One region of the Paenibacillus sp. Marseille-Q9583 genome, then DNA from elsewhere that is predicted to be linked to it. Evidence: riboswitches for the same ligand, from Rfam matches in the RefSeq annotation. Region 1 holds a riboswitch; each other region holds the start of a gene.
What was found. Region 1 has a riboswitch for cobalamin ahead of metE (5-methyltetrahydropteroyltriglutamate--homocysteine S-methyltransferase). Riboswitches for the same ligand answer to the same signal wherever they lie in the genome.
Positions count from the first base shown of each region.

Region 2: another riboswitch for cobalamin. It lies ahead of ACWNM1_RS03135 (S-layer homology domain-containing protein); the one in region 1 lies ahead of metE (5-methyltetrahydropteroyltriglutamate--homocysteine S-methyltransferase).
Region 3: another riboswitch for cobalamin. It lies ahead of ACWNM1_RS18375 (anaerobic ribonucleoside triphosphate reductase); the one in region 1 lies ahead of metE (5-methyltetrahydropteroyltriglutamate--homocysteine S-methyltransferase).

Region 1 covers NZ_CDRJTB010000048.1:17,481-24,771, forward strand. Annotated here, with positions in the region: gene msrA (peptide-methionine (S)-S-oxide reductase MsrA) at 1-563, shown strand, start outside; gene ACWNM1_RS20200 (DUF4349 domain-containing protein) at 737-1,867, opposite strand; gene ACWNM1_RS20205 (DUF1540 domain-containing protein) at 2,346-2,498, shown strand; gene metE (5-methyltetrahydropteroyltriglutamate--homocysteine S-methyltransferase) at 2,637-4,937, opposite strand; cobalamin riboswitch at 5,092-5,297, opposite strand; gene ACWNM1_RS20215 (undecaprenyl-diphosphate phosphatase) at 5,556-6,416, opposite strand; gene ACWNM1_RS20220 (DedA family protein) at 6,466-7,089, opposite strand; gene ACWNM1_RS20225 (ABC transporter permease) at 7,107-7,291, opposite strand, start outside.
Region 2 covers NZ_CDRJTB010000003.1:119,117-126,407, reverse strand. Annotated here, with positions in the region: gene ACWNM1_RS03135 (S-layer homology domain-containing protein) at 1-1,342, opposite strand, end outside; cobalamin riboswitch at 1,508-1,708, opposite strand; gene ACWNM1_RS03130 (hypothetical protein) at 1,800-2,378, opposite strand; gene ACWNM1_RS03125 (cellulase family glycosylhydrolase) at 2,598-4,319, shown strand; gene ACWNM1_RS03120 (transposase) at 4,376-4,669, opposite strand; gene ACWNM1_RS03115 (hypothetical protein) at 4,694-5,248, opposite strand; gene ACWNM1_RS03110 (carbohydrate ABC transporter permease) at 5,521-6,345, opposite strand; gene ACWNM1_RS03105 (carbohydrate ABC transporter permease) at 6,364-7,263, opposite strand.
Region 3 covers NZ_CDRJTB010000041.1:2,255-9,545, reverse strand. Annotated here, with positions in the region: gene nrdG (anaerobic ribonucleoside-triphosphate reductase activating protein) at 1-44, opposite strand, end outside; gene ACWNM1_RS18375 (anaerobic ribonucleoside triphosphate reductase) at 41-2,026, opposite strand; cobalamin riboswitch at 2,244-2,478, opposite strand; gene ACWNM1_RS18370 (MTH1187 family thiamine-binding protein) at 2,854-3,162, shown strand; tRNA gene ACWNM1_RS18365 (tRNA-Thr) at 3,258-3,329, shown strand; gene ACWNM1_RS18360 (DUF2231 domain-containing protein) at 3,676-4,152, opposite strand; gene ACWNM1_RS18355 (sensor histidine kinase) at 4,170-5,504, opposite strand; gene ACWNM1_RS18350 (response regulator transcription factor) at 5,491-6,186, opposite strand; gene ACWNM1_RS18345 (hypothetical protein) at 6,323-6,433, opposite strand.

The DNA.
Region 1 (7,291 bases):
TCCCTGCAACCACCTTCTATCCTGCCGAAGAATATCATCAAGGCTACCATCATAAGAATCCAGGACACTACAAACGTTATCGTAAAGGTTCTGGCCGAGAGGATTTTATCGAAACCCACTGGACACATAAAGAGGACAAACAAAGTTTGAAAGAACGTCTAACCCCTCTTCAATATGAAGTCACTCAGAACAGTGCAACAGAATCTCCTTTCCGGAATGATTTTTGGGATCACCATGGAGATGGTATTTATGTAGACATCGTATCTGGCGAACCGTTATTCAGCTCGCAGGATAAATACGATTCCGGTTGCGGCTGGCCAAGCTTTACTCGTCCCATCCGGGACTACGCTGTGAAAGAAAAGACCGATCTCAGTCATTTGATGGTCCGCACTGAAGTGCGCAGCAAAGTAGCGGATTCCCATCTAGGCCATGTCTTTGACGATGGTCCTGGAGAAAACGGCTTGCGCTATTGCATAAATTCAGCGGCGCTACGTTTTATTCCTAAAGAGGATTTGGAGAAGGAAGGATATGGGGAGTATCGCATACTCTTCCAGCCTGCCTAAACATCAATCCTCAGCACATAAAGAAACGGTTGTCGTCCTTTTTAGGATGACAACCGTTTTTTTCTCTTAAAATATAAGAAAGTATAAGTTTCACGTTATACATTATTCTTATATTTCTCGCTTAAACGCTTACCGTCTTTATAAAGACGCCGAGGGCGTTTATGCTTGTAGGGCTATTCTTTCTTTGAGTCCTCTGAGTCCTTAATAGCCTTCGAATCATCCTCTGAAACTGCCTCCTTAGGCTCTGTTGCCGCAGGGATAACTTGCTCACTGTTCAGTTCTTTATTTCGCTGACGAATCCGCTGGGCCTGCTGCCCCCGACGCTCGTATATATTTTTACGGGAAACTAAAACAATAGCTAATATTATAGCTGCTCCAATGAGTATCGGTAACGCTCCTGCAAGGATAACGACAATCCACTGAAACATAACAGATAACGCATTTAAGCTTCCTTTAAGAGCATCTGAAGCACGTTCCAGTAACGGCCCTTGCTCCTCCTTCTCCTTCACAGCAATACTTTCATCTGTCTGATACACTCTCAGTTCTACCGTAGAGAAGGATACATTCTGATTGATATAACGCATTCTACCTTTAATCTGCTCAATGCTTTCTTGAATCGAACCAAGCTCGTTCGCGAAGGCGACCAGATCAGTAGATTTCGTCGCTTTTTTCATAAACTCTGTATATTGTGCTTCCATTAGCTGCTTCGCCTTCAAACGCGACTCCAGATCAACATACTCTTCAGAGACATCCTGACCTTGAATGCTGCGCTGTAGAGATTCGTGTTTTACTTGTTCTAATTTATTCAGAAAAGGTGAGAATCCGGAGGCAGGCACCTTAAGGATAAACGTCCCGCCTTGCTCGTACTGCGACATGTTTTCGTTAAATTCAATAATATATCCATTAGCCATGGTTACTAAATTACGTATTTCAGTCTGAGCTTTTCCATAGTCTTCTACTTCCATATTAAGATTCGCTTTATAGATCAGCTTCTTGTTCAAGCCCGCTACTACATCGCTACCAGTAAATCCTGCACTTGTTTGATTCGTATTCTCTGGTGTGGAGCCCTTTACAGCCAAATTCTCGCTGCCACCTGCTTCTATCTCAGGCGCTGCCGCGGTACTCTGATCCGCAGATGAGTCTATCGAGTTTTGCGATTGTACCTCTACTGCTGCCTCATTACTCATACTACCATTTTGTTTTGCCGAACTATCTGCCGCTGAATTCCTATCCGCTGAGCCACAACCCGCCAAGATTACCGCAAGAATTAATAAACATAAGTAATGCAGACCCCATTTGCGCATTCTCATTCCTCCAAAAAATGTAGTAGATACCGCTTGCACGGATCATAATATCGTTACGGAATGTCTTGTTCTAAGCAGATCTCTTCCGCACTCTTTACTATGACGTTCCAAAACTTGGAAGGTTGCACTTAAAAATGGAATTGGAAACAATTTCTTTAGAATTAGGCTCTTTAAACAGAAAAAAAGCCGCATTTCTGCGACTCATTTAGTTGAAAGCAATAAATATTTTGTAGAATTTTTCATTATATTTTTATAAAGATTTGCATAGTTATAAAACATTTCTGTTATTGAATAACCCGTTTGCTTACATACACTTTATTTGGTACAATTACCACGTCTAGCCACACAGAAAACACCAAATACCCTCTATTCATAATGAATGAGGGCGCGGCATGGTTCTGTTCGGACAAGCTCCACCTTGCTGAACAGAGGATTTTTTAATGATGCTGTCTATCACTACAAGGGGAGGTGAACCCTCATGGCAAAAGACGTAATTTGCGAAGTTAACTCCTGCACCCACTGGGCAGAAGAGAACAAATGCAGTGCTGATTCTATCTTTGTAGCTTTCCACAGCTCCCAAGAACCTACACGTGCAGAAGAAACAGATTGCAAGACTTTCGAAAGCAAATAAGGTGATGATTTGAAGGGACCCTCCACGGTTCCTTCTTTTCTTTTCTCATTCTATCAAGAATGAGAATTATTATCAAGTGGCTGAAATAAAAAGCCAGGGAGAAATTCCCCGGCTATGATTTATTGTATACCTCTTATGTTATTTGGAAGCACTAACTCCTGCATTTTCTCTTGCAATAGCGGCAGCCTTTACCATGTTACGAAGTGCATCTTCCGTCTCCTGCCAGCCACGTGTCTTAAGACCGCAATCCGGATTAATCCAGAATTGTTCAGGATCAAGCACCCGCAGTGCACGATCAATATTAGCTGTCATCTCTTCTACTGCAGGAACCCGTGGACTATGGATATCATATACACCAAGACCAATTCCTTTATCATACGCCTGCTCCTCAAAGCTAACGATCAGTTCCCCATGGCTACGTGAAGTCTCAATAGAGATAACATCCGCATCCATCGCTGAAATGGAGTCTATCATGTCATTAAATTCGCTATAGCACATGTGGGTATGAATTTGTGTCGTAGCCTTCACATGATTCGTCGCGATACGGAACGACTTCACCGCCCAATTCAAGTATGCCTCATGATCTTCCGTCTTCAAAGGAAGTCCTTCACGGATAGCCGGTTCGTCTACTTGAATCATCTCTATGCCTGCATCCTCCAAAGCTTTAACTTCATGACGGAGCGCTAAGGCAATTTGATTCGCTACTGCTTCCCGACTAAGATCATCACGTACGAAAGACCAATTGAGAATCGTAACAGGACCAGTCAACATGCCTTTAACAGGAAGGGAAGTTAACGACTGAGCATAAACGCTTTCTTTTACAGTCATAGGCTGGATAAAAGCTATATCCGCATAAATAACCGGTGGCTTAACGCAGCGTGATCCGTAGGATTGAACCCAGCCATTACTAGTAAATAAGTAACCATCCAGCTTCTCCCCGAAAAACTCCACCATATCGGTTCTTTCGAACTCACCGTGCACGAGTACATCCAAACCCAGCTTTTCTTGGAAGGTGATTGCATCTGCAATCTGCTCACGAACGAACCCGTCGTAACGCTCTTGATTCCATACGCCTTTACGCCATTTCAACCTTGCCTGGCGCACTTCTACGGTCTGTGGAAAGCTTCCGATTGTTGTCGTTGGCAGAAGTGGCAGCTGCCACTTCTCCTGTTGCACCTTCAGGCGCTCAGCAAAAGGTAGGTTACGTTGGTCTGGTAAATCTGTAAGTCCGAGAACTTGCTCGGCCACATCCTTACGACCGCGTTCAGGAAGTGCACGGAAGGCAGTAAGGGCTTCACGACTGGCCGTCAACGCAGCAGCAGCTTCTGCTGTACCCTCTAAGGCTGCAGCAAGCAGGCCAAGCTCTCTAAGCTTCTCATCAGCAAAAGCTAAAGCGGCCTTGACGGTTGCCTTAAGCTTCACCTCACCCTGAACAGTAACCGGAACATGTAGTAAACTGCAAGAAGGCTGTAGAATAAGACGATCAAGCGGCACATGTACACTCAGCTTTTCGATCAGCTGCAGCTTAGCATCCAGATCCGAGCGCCAGATGTTGCGCCCGTCAATAATACCCGCTCCCAGCCACTTATCCTCAGGCCAGCCAAGACGTTCAATCGATGCCAGGTTCGTCCCACCATCATGGACAAAATCAAGACCTAAACCTTGTACCGGAAGCTTGAACAGTGCCTCCAGCGGTTCAGCAGCTTCAAAGTAAGTCTGCAGAATAATATTTAATCCAGGCACGGATTCAGCAATTTCAGTGTAAATCGAGTGAAGTAAGGATAATTCTGAATCATTTATTCCTGTAACAATCGCTGGCTCATCAATTTGTACCCAGCTTACTCCTTCTTGCTTCAGTTCCTGCAACAGCTGAACGTAAACCGGAAGAAACCGAGCAGCAATCTTCGCAATATCCGCAGATGCAAAACCTTTTGACAACTTAAGGAATGTATAAAGGCCTAAAACCACAGGCTTACCCTCAATTCCCGCTTGGGACTTGGCAAAACGATAAGCTGCCAGTGGCTTATTCTCGGTCAGACGCGGCGTTTGTGCACCGATCTCTGGAACGATGTAATGATAGTTCGTATTGAACCATTTAGTCATCTCGCAAGCGGTAGCCTCAGCATTTCCTCTAGCCATCGCAAAATAAAGATCAAGCCCAATATCGCCACCATCATACGCATAACGTGGAGGTACGATCCCGAACATTACAGCGGTATCTAGCACATGATCGTAGAACGTAAAATCATTTACCGGAATTAAATCAATTCCTGCCTCCTGCTGAGTCTTCAAATGCTGAAGCTGAATTCCTGTCATTTCAGTACGGAACGCTTCCTCATTTATTTTTCCCGCCCAGAAGGCTTCCAACGTTTTCTTCCACTCGCGGTTTTTTCCGATTCTTGGATAGCCAAGATTGCTTACTTTTACTTTGTTCGTCACTTTGCAGCTCCCCTTCTCCATCTTCTTATTTTGGACTCGATATCACTTGCATTCCTATAAAAAAGAGCGCCCTTCCCTAAAAAAGTCAAAGGGAAAGACGCCCATAATATACCTATGGTTAACGTCTAACACCTTCCTATCCTCCGTAGGTGAAGCAGTGCTGTTGAAACAGGCAGGTCTCCTGGCTAGCGGTGTCAGCATCCTAAGCAGTCTTCCCAGCAGTAGTAAATTGCCAGTGACATATGTTGCTATGGACTCTTCCGTTACAGTGGCGGGACCGCATCGGCTTCATACCGAATTTCCCTATTAAGCCTACCGAATTACTAATTTCCGGCAAGCACCTGTCTCCGTTATTTTCAAGCTAAAACGCCTTCGGCGTCCTTTTTAAGGACGGTAAGCGTTTATGCGAGAATGATAAGAAAGTATTTTGTGAAACTTATACTTTCTTATCATTTAATTGCTGAAATGCCTTCGGTGTCCTTATACGGACGGTAGGCGTTTATGCGAGAATTATAAGGATAAAGTGAGTGTCTTAATCTGATGTCATCATACGTGAAAGCCCCCGTCATCTGCAATAGATTACGGGGGCTTTTGTTATATCGATTCCTTATAACGGATTTAGAAAAACACGAAATATACTACTGCAGCAAGGACTATGCGATATATAGCAAATGGTAAAAGCTTAATCCGGTTGATCAATTTCAAGAAGAAACGCATCGATAATAGTGCAAATACAAAGGCACTGATAAAGCCTGCAATGAAGAACGGCAGGGCATCGATGGTGAAATATTGCCAGTTCTTCATCAGTGAGAGTAAACTGGCGCCTGCCATGATTGGAACAGCCATAATAAACGTGAAATCAGCAGCAGCACGATGACTCATACCCAGAAGAACACCACCAGAAATCGTCGACCCGGAACGAGAAAATCCCGGCCACAAGGAGAAGCACTGGACCAGACCAACACCTAGCGCCTGCTTATATGTAATCTGATCGACACTCTCCGTTTGAATCTTCTTTGGTCCGAATAGATCCGCAATAATCATTAATACAGCACCGACTACTAGACCGATTAACACGGTGGATGTAGAGAATAAATGCTCGTCAATATAATCATTAAACAGAACGCCCAGCACGCCTGCTGGCACTAAACCTACAAGCACCTGTGTAAGCTTAAGGTGGCCGCCTTTTTCAAGTTGTGGTTGCTCCTCAGTTACAGGGTCCAACTGCTTGCGGCTGAAGCGCTTTAAGCCCAGCAATTCAATGAACCTATTTCTAAAAATAACTACAACTGCTAGTATTGACCCCAGCTGTATAACCACTTTGAACGTATTGGCCGTATATTGCCCAAATAACTCTGTCGATTTTAACCACATATCATCAACAATAATCATATGACCTGTGGAGGATACCGGAGCAAATTCAGTTAATCCTTCAACAATGCCCAAAATTATAGCTTTAATAATCGTTAATAGCTCCATTTGTTCTCCTCCTTTTAATCATAACTTTTATCTATAAGTCCTTCTCGGTTCAACCTTCGGTTTTCATTTTCCGGCTGCGCTTGCGGAAGAACAAATACCCAAGGATCACTACTCCACCTGCAAGAAGCACGTACACTACGTTGGAGTACATATCCATATACATAGCGATGTCTTCCCAGGACTCACCCAAAGCCGCACCAATAAGCACGAGCAGTAAATTCCATCCCAGCGTACCAATCGTTGTGAAGATCATAAACACTCCAAATTTCATGCCTGACATCCCTGCAGGGATCGAAATCAAACTACGCACTAGTGGAACCATCCGACAAAATAATACGGTCCAATAACCATATTTGTCAAACCAAGCGTCAGCCTTGTGGATGTCTTTTTTGCTGATCCGGAGCAGGCCGCCCCAGCGTTCAACGATCTTTTCCAAGCGATTTACATCGAGCAAACGACCGATATAATAGAGAATCACTGCACCCAGCAGTGAGCCAAGCGTAGCAGCAATAATTACACCAGGAATGGTCAAATTCGTTGTGGTTGTCATGAATCCGCCAAAAGGAAGGATCACTTCGGAAGGAATCGGTGGAAATATATTTTCAAAAGCGAGCATCAGGAAAATACCAAAGTAACCAAACTGTTCCATAAAATCTGTAATCCATGCTTGCATTTCGTAACCCCCATTATTCAGATCAAGTTCTTCTTCAAGTTGCGTAAATAACGGCTGCGAATAAAAAAGAAGTAAAGTCCCTGGACAGCCAAATATCCCAATAACACCGCCCCGGTCTCCACAGCAATTGATAAGTAAAACAACCGCTGAAGCGCAATAAAGGCAAACACACTATGCAAAATGGCCACCCCAACCGGAACAA
Region 2 (7,291 bases), on a different contig from region 1:
TCTGAACATATTGATAGTCAGCGAGTGCATTGATTAGATCATAACCCGCAACATTCGTGATATCTTTCCCGATAGAGGTAAGTCCTAGAATCGCTCTGGAATGCTCTGTGCTTTTAAAAGCATCGAGTTTTCCATCTTTCATTAATTCTGTTACTTTCTTAGCTACATTGTTGTAATAGAGATCATAATAACCACTTGGTACTTCGTAGTTGGCACGTGCTAAAGATAAGATCGACCATTCCCCACTGCCAGTACCAAATGACGGATTCTTTACAGTTTTTAAAATATAGGCCAAGCTCTTATCTAACTGTTGTTTGACTCCAGTCGTAGCATTTATTTTGTAGGTAATTTGATAAGTTTGCGTTGCTCTATTTTCTGCTCCGTCTACTGCCGTTACGGTGATTACATTACCACCTGGGTTAAGAGAAACCTTATACTCACCATTTGTAGCAGATAGAGCGACTCCATTTAGCTTCACTACTGGAATGATACCGTCATATACATTATCTGTGACAGCTACTCTGAAACTTAAATCTTTATCGGATACTTCCTGTTTATCCTGCATACCACTTACAGTAATAATAGGTGGCTCAATATCTAAAGAATGGGTAAGCCCGACCAGTGCATGATCTACACTTAATTGAGAGCTTTCCATATTTTCTAGCACTGAATAAGCTTGGTAAACTGCTTTTTGTACTACTGTTTTGCCCAAAATACTATCTTTATTCGGATCACTGTTAATTTCTGCGATTTTGGCAGTTAATGCATCCTTATTGGCAAATGGAAATGGAGGTTCTCCCCAGCCACCAAGATCAGAACTATAGCCATAAGTGGTGAACTGTGTTCGGATGATGTCACCGTCTTGAGGGTGATAATCAGACATCCCGAACGGAGGAAATTCATTATTTACGGCATACATCCAACCCGACATGTGAGTGTAGTCAAACTGACTTAGCCACTCTTGGTCTGCTTTAGTTCTGACTGTATTCCCATCGGCTGAAATCATATCTAAAATATATTGCGGTATATTGACTTCACTTCTGCCACTATCTTTAACTTCAGATAAATAAAAACTACTAGCTATACTTCCAAAGTTTCTATAATTACCTTCTCCTAGCGCACGTGTTATTAGTGATGCGCCATTGTCCCCTTCGTAGAATGGAACTTTAATAGGATCCTTAATATATCCTTGACCCAATGTGAACTTCTCTACGGATACAGTGACATACCCTTTAAGTGTAGAGCTTGCTTCATTCGCATGAGCCGGGATTACACTTGTAGAGAACGTCGTGATAAATACAGCTACAATAAGTAACCAAGCTAAAAACTTATTTTTCTTCATGTTTCCATAACCCTTCCCTTCTCTTCCTATGTTAAAAAACAGAATAAACTTTCATAGCACTACAAAAAAACCACTCAACATAACGTCAAGAGGTTTAAGATAGTGAACCGCAACAATAGCAGGCATATACTATATCAAACACCTCTCTATCGCTCGTAGAGTTTAACGGTGTATCAGAAATAGGCAGATATTCTGGCTCAAGTATCATCACCCTTGCTACCTTCCCAGTTTCCCAGTGGTACCTTGCAAGGACTCCTCTTTCACAGCGGCGGGACCGCGCGGGATTCACACCCGCTTTCCATTTAACCAATCTATGATTGTATTTCCGAAACATTCATAATTGGCACCTATTGCTAATATTAATTTTTCCATGCTTCATCATATCTAATATATATGCTTTTGTCATGCAATATTTGTTTTTTGTATAACGGGTGGTTGGCGATAATCCTACTGAATATCAAATCATTTTAACCATAATATACTCTTTTTCTCTCAGCTCAAAACCATCCTCCAGTGACAAAGAGGCCAACTCAAAGATTCGATCATACTTTTTATTACGCGGGAGCCCTTCTTCCTCAGCCCAGCATGTATAAAGCTCAAACTCGGCGCCTGATACTCCATAATCTGTCATAAGCTTAAATAACTCCCGACAGCACTTGAGTGAGGCGTTATACGATCTCGGTAGAGTATCTTTTAGCTTAGGGGATACAGAGAAGCCGCCCCAATTCGGTGAAATCCGATACACATATGGACTCCGAAAATGCTTGCGAATCTCATCGTTCCAATACCCAAGTTCCTCTATAAAAATACCCGCTGCATCTTCTTCCGAGTCATATACAAGACAGTCCTCATCTCTTAAATGAGATAGATCTGCGATGTCATCCAAAGGAATTATACCTTGCAGGCGCAGAGCCTCTCTTTGTTTCTTATACTCCGGGGAATTTTTCACTTCATTATATGTCTTTGCTGACGGTACACTGCCTCTTTCTCCTAACGGAAGCTCTGTAGCTGAGCCTATGTAATGAAATCTGCTCACTGGATTGCTCTCCATAACTTTGGAATCACTGCAAATCACTAATTCATATATGAATTTACCACAAATTAGTAAGGTACTCGTTGAAATCATTCTATGTTAGGGTATTTGGTAAGCGTTTACAACGAATTCAAGGAGGTGTACGTGTTCATCTAAGCACCAAAGTACTAAGGAAGGTCAGGTTTAAGCATCCACAAAAATGATCTTACAAAGGAGAATTCAATGACTACTCGAATCCAGAAATCATTCTTATCATTGACCCTTGTCACCGCTCTTCTGCTCTCTTTGTTCTCATCCATTGCCGCCGCTGCCACTAAGGACGAGCAACAAGCTAAGGCAGCACCAAAGAGTAAGATCCAATCCTATGTAGACGATATGCAGCCCGGATGGAACCTTGGCAATACTCTAGATGCTACAGGTGAGGATGAAACCTCCTGGGGCAATCCGCGTGTGACCCAAGAACTGATTAAGAAAATCGCCGCACAAGGCTACAAAAGTATCCGGATTCCTATCACTTGGGATTCACACATAGGTGAAGCACCGAACTACACCATTGATCAAGCTTACCTCAACCGTGTCGAAGAAGTTGTAGGCTGGGCGCTAGACGCCAAGTTATATGTAATGATCAATGTCCATCACGACTCCTGGTTGTGGGTGAGTCATATGGAAGAGAAGCATGATGAGACGCTGGCGCGTTATAATGCAGCATGGACTCAAATTGCGGACCGCTTCAAGGATAAATCCGATAAGCTGATGTTCGAAAGCATTAATGAACCTCGTTTCACGGATGGCGGAAGTACGGATGAAGCGAAGATGGAACAAATGCTTGTAGAGCTCAACAATTCCTTCCATCAGATCGTTCGAAACTCAGGTGGAAAAAATGATGTCCGTCCGCTAGTGCTACCTTCATTAGAGACTTCTCCTACCCAACCTAGAATGGATCAGCTCTACAAGACAATTACAGCTCTTAACGATCCGAACATAATTGCGACCGTTCACTACTATGGCTTCTGGCCGTTCAGTGTGAATATCGCTGGTTACACCACGTTTGAAAAAGATACAAAAAACGATATCACCCAAACTTTTGATAACGTTTACAACACATTCGTAGCCAAAGGAATCCCTGTTATCGTTGGTGAGTTTGGACTGCTAGGATTCGATAAAGATACAGGTGTGATTGAACAAGGCGAGAAGCTGAAATTCTTCGAGTACCTTACCTATTATTTAAAAGAAAAGAAAATGACCTCCATGCTCTGGGATAATGGGCAACATTTCAACCGCAAAACGTATAAGTGGTCCGACTCCGAGCTGCAGGGTGTATTAATGTCTGGTCTGAAGGAACGTTCCTCCAGCACTGAAAGCGATCTGGTCTATCTAAAAAAAGGTGCAGCGATCAAAGACACCAAGGTGAAGCTGAACCTAAACGGCAATAAGCTAACCACGATTAGTGCGAATGGGAAGTATCTAACAAAGGGAAAAGATTACACCTTGAATGGCGAGGAGCTCACACTCAAAGCCAGCCAACTCAAAAAACTCACAGCTTCCCAAAAATACGGTGAAAATGCCGTGTTAACGCTGAAATTCAACAAAGGTGTTGCGTGGAGACTAAAGATCATCGTGAATGACACTGCCAAATTAAGTGATGCCAAAGGTACGACTGAATCGTTTGCGATTCCAACTACCTTTAATGGTAACCAGCTCGCCACGATGGAGGCTGTCTATACCGCTGGTGGCAATGCAGGCCCGCAAGACTGGACACCATTCAAGGAGTTCGGCAATACGTTCTCACCCTCTTATAACACGAAAGAAATCAAGCTGCTTCCAGCCTTCTTTAAAGATGTTAAAGATGGAGAGGTCATCTTGAAATTCCACTTCTGGAATGGTGATATCCTTACGTACAAGATCACGAAGAGTGGAACAAACGTTGTAGGAAAGTCTTATTAGCTTTCGCTGTATAATGTAAAAAGGAGTGTCCCTTCACGGGAACACTCCTTTTTACATCATACATATACTTCTTCATACGTCATCAACATCAAGCGATAGACCAGATATACTCCAAGATAAGATCCCGTTAAAAGGAACATTGGATTCAAAAAAATCGCATGGATCGAGGTCATAAATACCGTGTTATCTCTTAATATTTCATATATAGCTAGGGCAGAAATATTACCTAAAATAAGCGTAGACAACACAGAAGCTACATTAAAAACAATACGCCACTTTATCCATTTCCGTTGTATCATTAGCATGGCGACGGGAACCACTATACTGCCAAATACGATTAGAAATTTCATTTAGCCAGCCACCTCAGTATCTCTTTAATCCTCCAGTTCAACACTTTCGATTTGCCCCTCGGCATTCACTGTCCACTCGATATCAACACCTGGCATCAGTCCAAGCTTGTCCTCATCTTCGATCACTACATGTTCGGGGATGGTTAGGGTCTGCTCTCCCCCACCTTCGACTTTAACGGTAACCTGTTTACCATTAGACGTAGTAATCTTCCCATCATATTCAATCTGCTGCAAAACAATCTTTTGGCTCGGATCCGTAATGGTAACCCGCTTGCCTCCGTCTGTCAGCAGCTCAATCTTTTTGTGATAGCCGTCCTTTAAAGTGACTTCCTTAATGACTCTCTGAACGCTAACATCCGCCGGAAGTCCCTCTGTATTTGTGCCGGTTGATGCATTGGGTTGTTCTGTTGCATCGTTCGTAGCCGCAGGTGCAGTGGCTTCTGTTATAGGCGTTGGAGTTACTTGTGTGGTTTCATTGGCAGCTTTAGAGCAGCCACTTAATAGGACGGTGCAGGCACAGATCAAACAAAGAATTGAAGTTCGAATCTGGCGTTGTGAATTTCCTTTATTCTGTGTCATCATTTACCTCCATATTTAAATTTCTTCCAGTTCTATTTAGTGAACATAGTTTTACCTCTTATCATCCTTTTATACCCCAACTTCCCCATATAAGATCAATAGAATGGTAATAATTCATGAACATACAAGCATAAACGCTTATCGTCCTTATAAGGACGATAAGCGTTTATGCGAGAAATATAAGACATAAAGTATGGTGCGAAACTTATACTTTCTTATATTTTCAAAAAACCGCCCTGATTTAAGATCAGTAGCGGTCCTTGTAAATTAAATTATTTGCTGCCGGTAAACGTAATTCCCTTTATAAAGAAGCGGTTGAAGAATGCATAAATAAGTAGCGCGGGTAGGGTAAACACCATTGATGCAGCCATAATATAATTCCAGTGGCTAATATACTGGCCCTTAAAAGTATTGAGACCAAGTGTAAGTGTGAACATCGACTTATCTGACATGAACATCAGTGGCTTCAGAAATTCATTCCATGCACCCATGAATACAAAGATCGTCTGAGCCGCCAATGCGGGGATAGCTAGTGGCAGAGCAATGCGGAAAAATGTGCCGAACTTATTTAGACCATCCATCTCGGCAGCCTCCTCCAGCTCTTTCGGAAAGCTCAGGAAGAATTGCCGCATCATAAAGATGAACGTCGCATTTACCATCATCGGCAGCGTCAGTGCGGCATAAGTATTCAACAAATCAAGCTGTTTCATGATCAGATATGCAGGCACGATAGTCAATTGGCCGGGAATCATCTGTACGGCCAAGATAAGAAAAAACACAACCTTGCTGCCTGTAAAATCAATACGTGCAAGCGCATAACCCGCCATAGAGTTGAACAAGGTATTGCATAGCGTTGAAACTACAGCGATGAGTGCACTGTTGAACATCCATCTGAGGAACAGCGGCTCCTTCACGAAGATGTCGTAATAGTTCTGGAAAGTGAACTGTTTTGGAATAAAGTTGATACTCCCTGACACAATCTCGCTTAACGGTTTAAACGATGAGGATAGTGCCCATAGGAAAGGTATGACCGTCACGCACCCATATGCGAATAACAGGAAATACAGAACCACCTTAACCCCTTTGGAATAATTAATTACCACCTGATCGTCCTCCTAGTTCAGCTTCTCTTCGGAGAATAGCTTCCGCTGGATCAGCGTTACGATCATAATGACCGCAGCCAGCATGACAGCGAGCGCAGAAGCGTAACCGAAGTCGAGATTTTTAAACGCATACTGATAGATAAGCAAAGCCACCGTTAAGGTAGAGTTATTCGGGCCGCCGGAGCCTGCCGAAAAAATATACGATTGATCGAATAGCTGAAAGGTACCAATGACTCCCATGACTACCGTGAAGAAGGTCGCTGGCTTAATCATCGGAAGCGTAATAGAAATAAAACGTCTAAATCCTCCTGCCCCATCCAGCATGGCCGACTCGTACAATGCATCAGGGATATCTTGCAGTGCAGCTAAGAAGACTACCATAAAAAACGGAGCAGTAGACCATATATTCATAAGCATGATCGCCTTAAGAGCGACCGCCGGATCTCCAAGCCAGTTGTAACCATGCAAACCTACGAACTCAAGCACACGGTTCAGCAGACCGTTTGAATTGTAAATCCACATAAAAATAAGTGACAATACCGCCGAGGAAGTAACCGTCGGCATAAAAAAGACGATTCGGAAGAAATTTTTAAATCTAAGCTTAGCATTCAAAATAACGGCTAATAAAATAGCAAATGCAGTCTGCAACGGTACAACGAACAGCGCAAAGGATGCTGTGTTTTTCAGTGCAATCCAAGCTCTCTCGTCACCGGCCATACGTGTAAAGTTATTGAATCCAACCCACTTGTAACTGACATCACCAAGTAAATTTACCTTATGTCCTGATAAATAAAGCGAATAAAAAACTGGCAGGAACAAAAAAGTGCCCAGTACAAGAATAGTAGGAAGCAGGAACAGATAGGCCGTCACATTATTTCTTAGCTTCTTTCTAAATGTTGAGACTTGAGTCATGCTTCACTTTTCCTTTCGGTTCAGAATG
Region 3 (7,291 bases), on a different contig from region 1:
TCTCCCTCGTTAATCGACTCCGGATAGTATCCGCAAATATTCATAGATGCTTAACGCGATCCCGTACTTCGGCTTGTTTGGCGGCATTGAAGCGGGTCTGATAGTCGCCAGTTAAATAACCTGTAACTCTGCGCAAACGACGGATGTGCACGTCATTCTCATGTGCGTTGCAGGAAGGACAGTTTGTCCCAATTACGCCTTCGTATCCGCAGCTGGAGCAGCGGTCAATCGGATGGTTAATGCTGAAGTAGCTGACCTGTTGTTCTAGTGCATATTTAATGATTTTGATAAAAGCAGATGGATTGCTGCGGGCATTGCCATTTAATTCGACATAAGAAATAGCCCCGGCATTGCAGTATTCATGGAAATGAGCTTCCAAGCTGATCTTCTGAGCAGCACCTAGATCGTAGTATACAGGGATGTGGAAAGAGTTCGTATAATACTCACGGTCAGTTACGCCCGGAATAGAACCCAGTACCTTGCGATCAATCTTGGTGAATTTGCCGGACAGGCCCTCTGCTGGTGTTGCGAACAAGGTAATGTTGAGATTAAGTTCCTCACTTTTAAGGTCGCAATACTCCCGCATGTGACGCACGATAGCCACAGCCTTGGCATGGACTTCCATATCCTCGCCATGGTGTTTGCCGTACATGGCTTTCATGCATTCCGCCATACCGATGAAGCCAAGCGACAGACTACCATGTTTCAGCAGTTCGCCTACAGAGTCTTCAGGAGCGAGATTTTCGCCGCCTTCCCAGACGCCTTCTCGCATCATGAAATCGGATGCTTTAGCTTTTTGCGCGCTTTGGATGTGGAACCGATGAAGCAGTCCTTCCAGCGCAATATCCATATAGTGGTTTAGATCCTCATAGAAGCCAGCTTCATCTGCGACGGTACGTCGGCCTGTTACTGTGCCGTGTGCCAGACCGAGCCGAACCAGATTCAGTGTATTAAAGGAAAGGTTGCCCTTCCCGGAGCAATGATTACGCCCAAAACGGTCACCGAGCACTCGGGTGCGGCAGCCCATTGTAGCAAATTCCGTATCAGGATCACTTGGATCATAATACTGCAAGTTGAGCGGAGCGTCCAGATTAGCGAAGTTCGGATATAGTCTGCGTGCAGAACATTCCGCCGCTTTTAGGAACAATTCATAGTTAGGATCGCCTTGCTGTTGATTGACTCCTTGCTTGCATTTGAAGATTTGAATCGGGAACACAGGTGTTTCTCCGCTGCCAAGTCCGTTCATCGTTGCTGTTAGCAGGGAGCTGATCACAAGCTGACCTTCTGGTGAAGTACAAGTACCATAATTGATGCTGGTAAACGGAATTTGCCCACCGGACCGGCTGGACATGGTGTTGAGATTATGTACCATACTTTCAGCCGCTTGCAGGGTTTCGATTTCGGTTTCCTTTAGTGCAAAACGGAACGCTTTTGGATATAACTCCGCCAGATCGGTACGGCTCATTGTAATCTCGCCCAAAGATTCATTAGCTTGTCCCTCATCAAAATAATCCAGACCCTTGCGGAACAGCTTAGCGAAGGATTTGGTTACATAAGGTGCCAGATCATAGTCGAGCTTATTGGCGGATACGCCGCCATATTGAGCGTTTTGCTGGGATTGAAAAATAATTGCTACCAGTGACATAGCTGTCATTATGGAGTTCGGAGGACGTACACTGCCATTGCCGGTGTTGAAGCCTTCGCGGAGAAGCTTATCAAACGGGATAAAAATGCAGTTAGTCGTTCCGATTGCGTATTGATCCAGATCATGCACATAGACGACATTGTCATCAATGGCTTGCACTAGTTGCGGCGGCATCGTAAAGTTGCGGGCGTACCATTTTGAATATTCACTGCCGAACTTGCTCATTTTACCGGAGAAACTCTCTCCGTTCAAATTGGCATTCTCGCGCAGCAAGTCCAAATCCCGGCTGTCGATAATATCGCGTCCTAAATCAATGAGCTCTTCTAAAAGAACTTCTCGTGCATTTGTTGTACCGTTAAATTGTCTCTCCAACAACGTCATTGTATAGCTCTCCTCTCAGTCTATCGTCCTATCATTAAGAAGTGGGGCCGCGTAAGCGGCCGTATATTCATTGTGATCTCATAAAAAAAGCATCCTCTAGCGAGGATGGCAGAAAATGCCCGATGCGTTATGTAAATATCCACACAGATATTTGCAGTGGTCTCTAAGAAGATGACCGCATGCGGACACCGTTCCTGTTCCTCGCAGGCACTCATAGTTGGTGTCGTCGAAACAGGCAGGTCTCCTGGCTTCCGTAGGACCTCTCAGCGCCTTCCCAAGGGGGCTCTTACCCCTCAGTGGCTTTTGCCAGGAGATCTGCCCATCTTAAGCTTCTAAAAGCTTGTAAGGGGCATCCGGTTACAGTGGCGGGACCGCAACGGATTTTCACCGTACTTCCCTATTAAGCTCTAATTCCGATAAAGGATTAAAGCGCCTGTCTCCACTATATTTTGTTGTCGTTAGATAAAAATAACCCAAGATGTTGTGTTTGTAAACAGTTTTTTAGAAAACCCGCGCGGGGAGCGGGTTCTTCAAAAGTACTCCACAAATGATCCACAGGCTGTCCATAAGTAATCCACAATTGATCCACAGGCATATGAAAAATGATTCATAAATTGTCCGAAAAAATGCCACAAAGAGTCCATAAATGTAGTGCAGATGACCCTAGAATACATGTAAGAAAAAATACTTGTGGCGAAAGTCATATTTCGGAGAATTTTTTAGGGAAAAAGAAGGGGCATAATAAAGCTGAGATCATTTGTGGGAGAGGGGAGGAGTTGTTACAATAGAAGGAGACGCATATTATAAAATTCCGAGGAGGCATTCTCATGCCTATTGCTGAAGTAACCGTTATTCCGATTGGAACAGGCAGTACGAGCCTTAGCAGCTATGTTGCGGATATGCAGCGAGTGCTGAAGACGGTAGAAGGGATTACTTATGAGCTTACATCCATGGGTACAATCATCGAGGGGCCTCTTCAGCGTATTTTTGCTGCAGTCGAAGCGCTGCACGAGTCTCCTTTTGCCGCAGGTGCAGAGCGTGTCTCTACTTCACTTAAAATAGACGACCGCCGCGATAAACCCTCCACTAGCCGTGGAAAGCTGGAGTCTGTGGAGCGTAAACTACAGGTGGAATAGCAGTTCGGGAGAGTAGGGAAATAGGGAGAAACAGGCTTGCGTTTCTGGCTGAAAGTTGTATAATGTTTTTTGTTTGACAGAAAAATCAGCCTTAAGCTGGTGTAGCTCAGGGGTAGAGCAACGCACTCGTAATGCGTAGGCCGGGGGTTCAATTCCCTTCACCAGCATTCTTAACAATTCAATCATGGCGCGGCCTTCCGGGATTTCGGGGACCGTGCTTTTTTATGGAGTAAACCGATCTTCTAACCTTTACTCAAGTAAAGTGGTTATTTCGGCCTTTTCCTGCACTTCATGGCGGGTTCCTAAGGTGGAGTCACCGATGCTCCGGAGGACGGCTTCTTGCAGGTTTGGCAGGACATGAGAGCAGGCTTCGGAGCTCAAATTCAATATCTGTCAAAACGCTATAAGCATCTACTCGACCGAAAAAGAAAAGTAAAGTTTGTCTAAGCAGGTGGATAATCAAAAGAAGCCGGGGCTCCCTTTTTCAGGAGAGCATCGGCTCCTTTGATTTGATTACTTGTGATTACCTTGCACAGGGGGATTGACCGGAGCTCCGTTGGTCGATACGCCTACGCCATCTGAATACACCATTTTGCCGCCGTAATATCCGGTTCCCAGCACAAGTCCGCAGGAAGTAAGCGAGACGACCAAGTACAGCACCAGTGGAACTTTTTTAAAAGTATGTTTGCCCTTCCAGTACATCAGCAATCTCCATACAACGATCAGAGAAACTACCCAAGCGGTTAAGGTGGCGAGCATCTCGTGGGGCTCTATGAATGAAGTCACACCGCGGGCATCATCATCTGGTCCGGTCGCTATTGCGACCCAGGATCCCGCTGCAGCAAGAAGCCACATCCATAACCCACCTGCAGGATTCAAAGAACGTTTTTTCAGGGCCACCACCAAATCATGCCCAAATCCGATGATGATCAGAGCGATAGGGAAATGTACGACAATGGGATGGATGTGGTTAAAGACTTCAGTAAACATAGTAAAACCTCCATTTTTCAAAGTGGTTGCCTAAGGATTCGTTGTGTTTCAGGAAGGATAACCGTGAAGGTACTTCCTTGATGGAGGGTGCTGGTTACCACGATTCTGCCGCCGTGCCTGCTGACGATCTCATAGGCGATAGCCAGTCCCAGTCCGGTGCCGCCATGTTCCCTTGTGCGGGCTTGATCTACCCGGTAGAACCGTTCGAATAAGTGGGGAAGATCCTCCTCGGGAATCCCGCAGCCCGTATCCTGAATGATTACATTCGCAGTGCCGTTGTCATTCCGGGTAATCCCCAGTATGACTGTGCCTCCCTCCGCAGAGTATTTAATGGCATTATCCAAAAGAATATACAGCAACTGATCAATCTGTTCGCTGTCCCCGATGCAGGTGAAGGCTTCTTTAAGATTCCCTATGTTCAGCTGCAACTGAATCTTTTTCTCTTGTGCTACTAATTGCATTCTGGCGGCAGCGAACGAAAGGGAGTGCTGCAGATCGAAAGCTTCCTGCCTCAGAGGTGGCAGAGGCGAATCATTTCTGGCCAGCTTAAGCAGCTGTCCGGTCAGGCGGGTCATGCGCTGTATTTCTTCCTTCATATCCTGAAGCACGGCCTGATGGATCGGTGGTAGCTTATGGCGTTCCTCCTCCAGAATATCCACGGACAGCTGCAGCACGCTTAAGGGTGTCCTCAACTCATGGGAGGCATAGGCCGTGAATTTTTGCTGCCGTGTAAACGCATGGTTGATGGGAATCATGGCCTTTCCAGCCAATATATATCCTACAACTGTAGCTGCCGCAAGCAGGATAATGGTGATCGCAATGAGGAGCATTTCCATCTCCTTAAGTAGGTCTGCCTGCTTTGTAATATCCTCACCCAGCAGGAGAATATGATTTTTCCGGTCGCCGACCGTCTTGCGCAATACCGCATAAATCGTCTTTTTGTTACCGGAATCCTTTGTTAAATATAAGAATGGTGTATTGCTATGAGCATCCAACTGCTGCTGATAGGACGGCAGCAGCAGCGGGTTGTCTCCCGCAGGTGACTGGACTGTGATTGTCCACAAGGAGTCTGTTATGACAGCGAACTGGTCGCTTTGCAGATACTCCCATTCCATTCTGTGGGTGACCGCCTGCCGTTGTTCACGAATTTCCTCTGCGTCCTGCGCCTGCGGCGATTTATTGAGCCACTCATCCAATGCTTTTTGCCCGGCAGATTCCAGATTATGTCTCTGATCCCTGTGCATCACATCCGTCAGTACCCAATAGAAGGAAGCCGCCATGATGAGTAGAATTAATCCAATCATGGTACTGTAAAAGATGGTTAATTGCCTGCGGGTATTAGGTATCATCATGGTCAACTCCGTTATCTATTAAACGATAACCTCTTCCGTGGACACTCCTAATCAGCCTCACAGAGAAGGGCTCGTCGACTTTTTTTCGCAGCAGCTTGATGACGGCATCGACCGCATTCAGAGTCACATCAGCCTCATTGCCCCACACATAATTGAGTATACGTTCTCTGGAGAGCACGGCATTGGGATGGCGTACAAGAAACTCCAGCAGTTGGAACTCGCGTTTGGTCAGTGTTAAGGGAACGCCGTCACGCTCTGCTTCCTGCGTGTCGGGATTGAGCCGAAGACCATTGACCTCATACTTTGTGGTATATCCCCGGGTTTGCTTTCTGCGGTCCAGGGAAGTAATTCGGGCTAATAGTTCTTCGAAAGCGAAGGGCTTGATCATATAATCATCCGCCCCTGTCAGAAGTCCGCTGACGCGATCCTCAATCTCGCCTCGTGCAGTCAGCATCAGAATGGCCGTGTTGTCATTCAGACTCCGCTGCTGCCGGCATAACTCAAGACCGGTTTTGCCGGGAAGCATCCAGTCCAGAATATACAGATCAAACTCCGCAGTGGAAAACAACAGTTCCGCCTCTTCCGAATTGCGGGCCCATTGCGTCAGATGTCCTGCAAGCTTAAGCTTGTGCTGGATCATGTATCCAAGCTTAGCGTCGTCTTCTACTAAAAGAATGTGCATGATGTCCTGCTTTCTTGTCCTAATATGTTTGGATTATGCAGTCCCGATAGTCATGCTTTGTGGAGGCCTAGTGGTAGTATAAAGTACCAGGATAACTTAAATAGAAATTATCACGAGATCAGCTGAAATACTAGAATTACCAGAAAAGCACAAACAAAATCAAGGAACGTATTCCATAACCTATCTTCAGCGTCTGGGCCAGCAGTTCACCGGCAGTCGCTCCTAATGTCGTGGTGTTAATTTTCATATCGCCCACTTCGGTTATATCATCCTTAAGACACATTATAGCCATTAAAAATGAAAAAATAATGAAATAATACTCATGAGTTAAGCCTAAATAGCTGGATATAGAAGATGCTAAGTCCAAGGTTATTAAAGGAAGTTCTAATTTGAATCTGTCAATAGCATGGAGTTTTCTTCCCTCAAAACAATTTTTGGTTCAATTACAATAGTTCCCTCACTATAGCGAGGAACTGGATTTTCTTATGTTAAGTAATACAGCTACTTCACAAATACTCTGTATAGTTCCAGTGGGGAGGCGCGTTCGAGGAGCATTGCGATGCCAGTTTTTCTTCTAGCAAAACTTCTAACCAATCTTCTAATAACAAGCAAATATCAACAAAACCATAGAAGTAACAATATGCAAAAATATCGCTATTTACTAGCCAACAACTCCCAGTAAAACCTTATGCTACTACTGGTTCGCACTCGTAATACGTAGGCCGGGGGTTCAATTCTCTTTACCAGCATTCTTACAATGCTTATACAGCGCGGTATTCCGGGAATTCGGAGACCGGGCTTTTCTGTATCTTCCAGATGGATTGAAGGGATGGTTATGATGCGGTGTTTAACGATACGACAGCCTTGGGCAATGTTGATTGCTCTTGGTGAAAAACAGTTCGAAACTCGGTCATGGAGAATAACCTACCGTGGAGAGTTAGGGATCATGCCGGGATGGTCAGCTCACGGGGTGTTATGAGGTTACACCGGAGGTGGACCTAAGGGAATGGATAAAGGGGTATGAATATGATTTTGGTGACTATAGTGAAGGACGTTTTGCTTGAAAGCTTGAGGATGTTCTTCCGCTGAGTTTTCCTATCCCGGC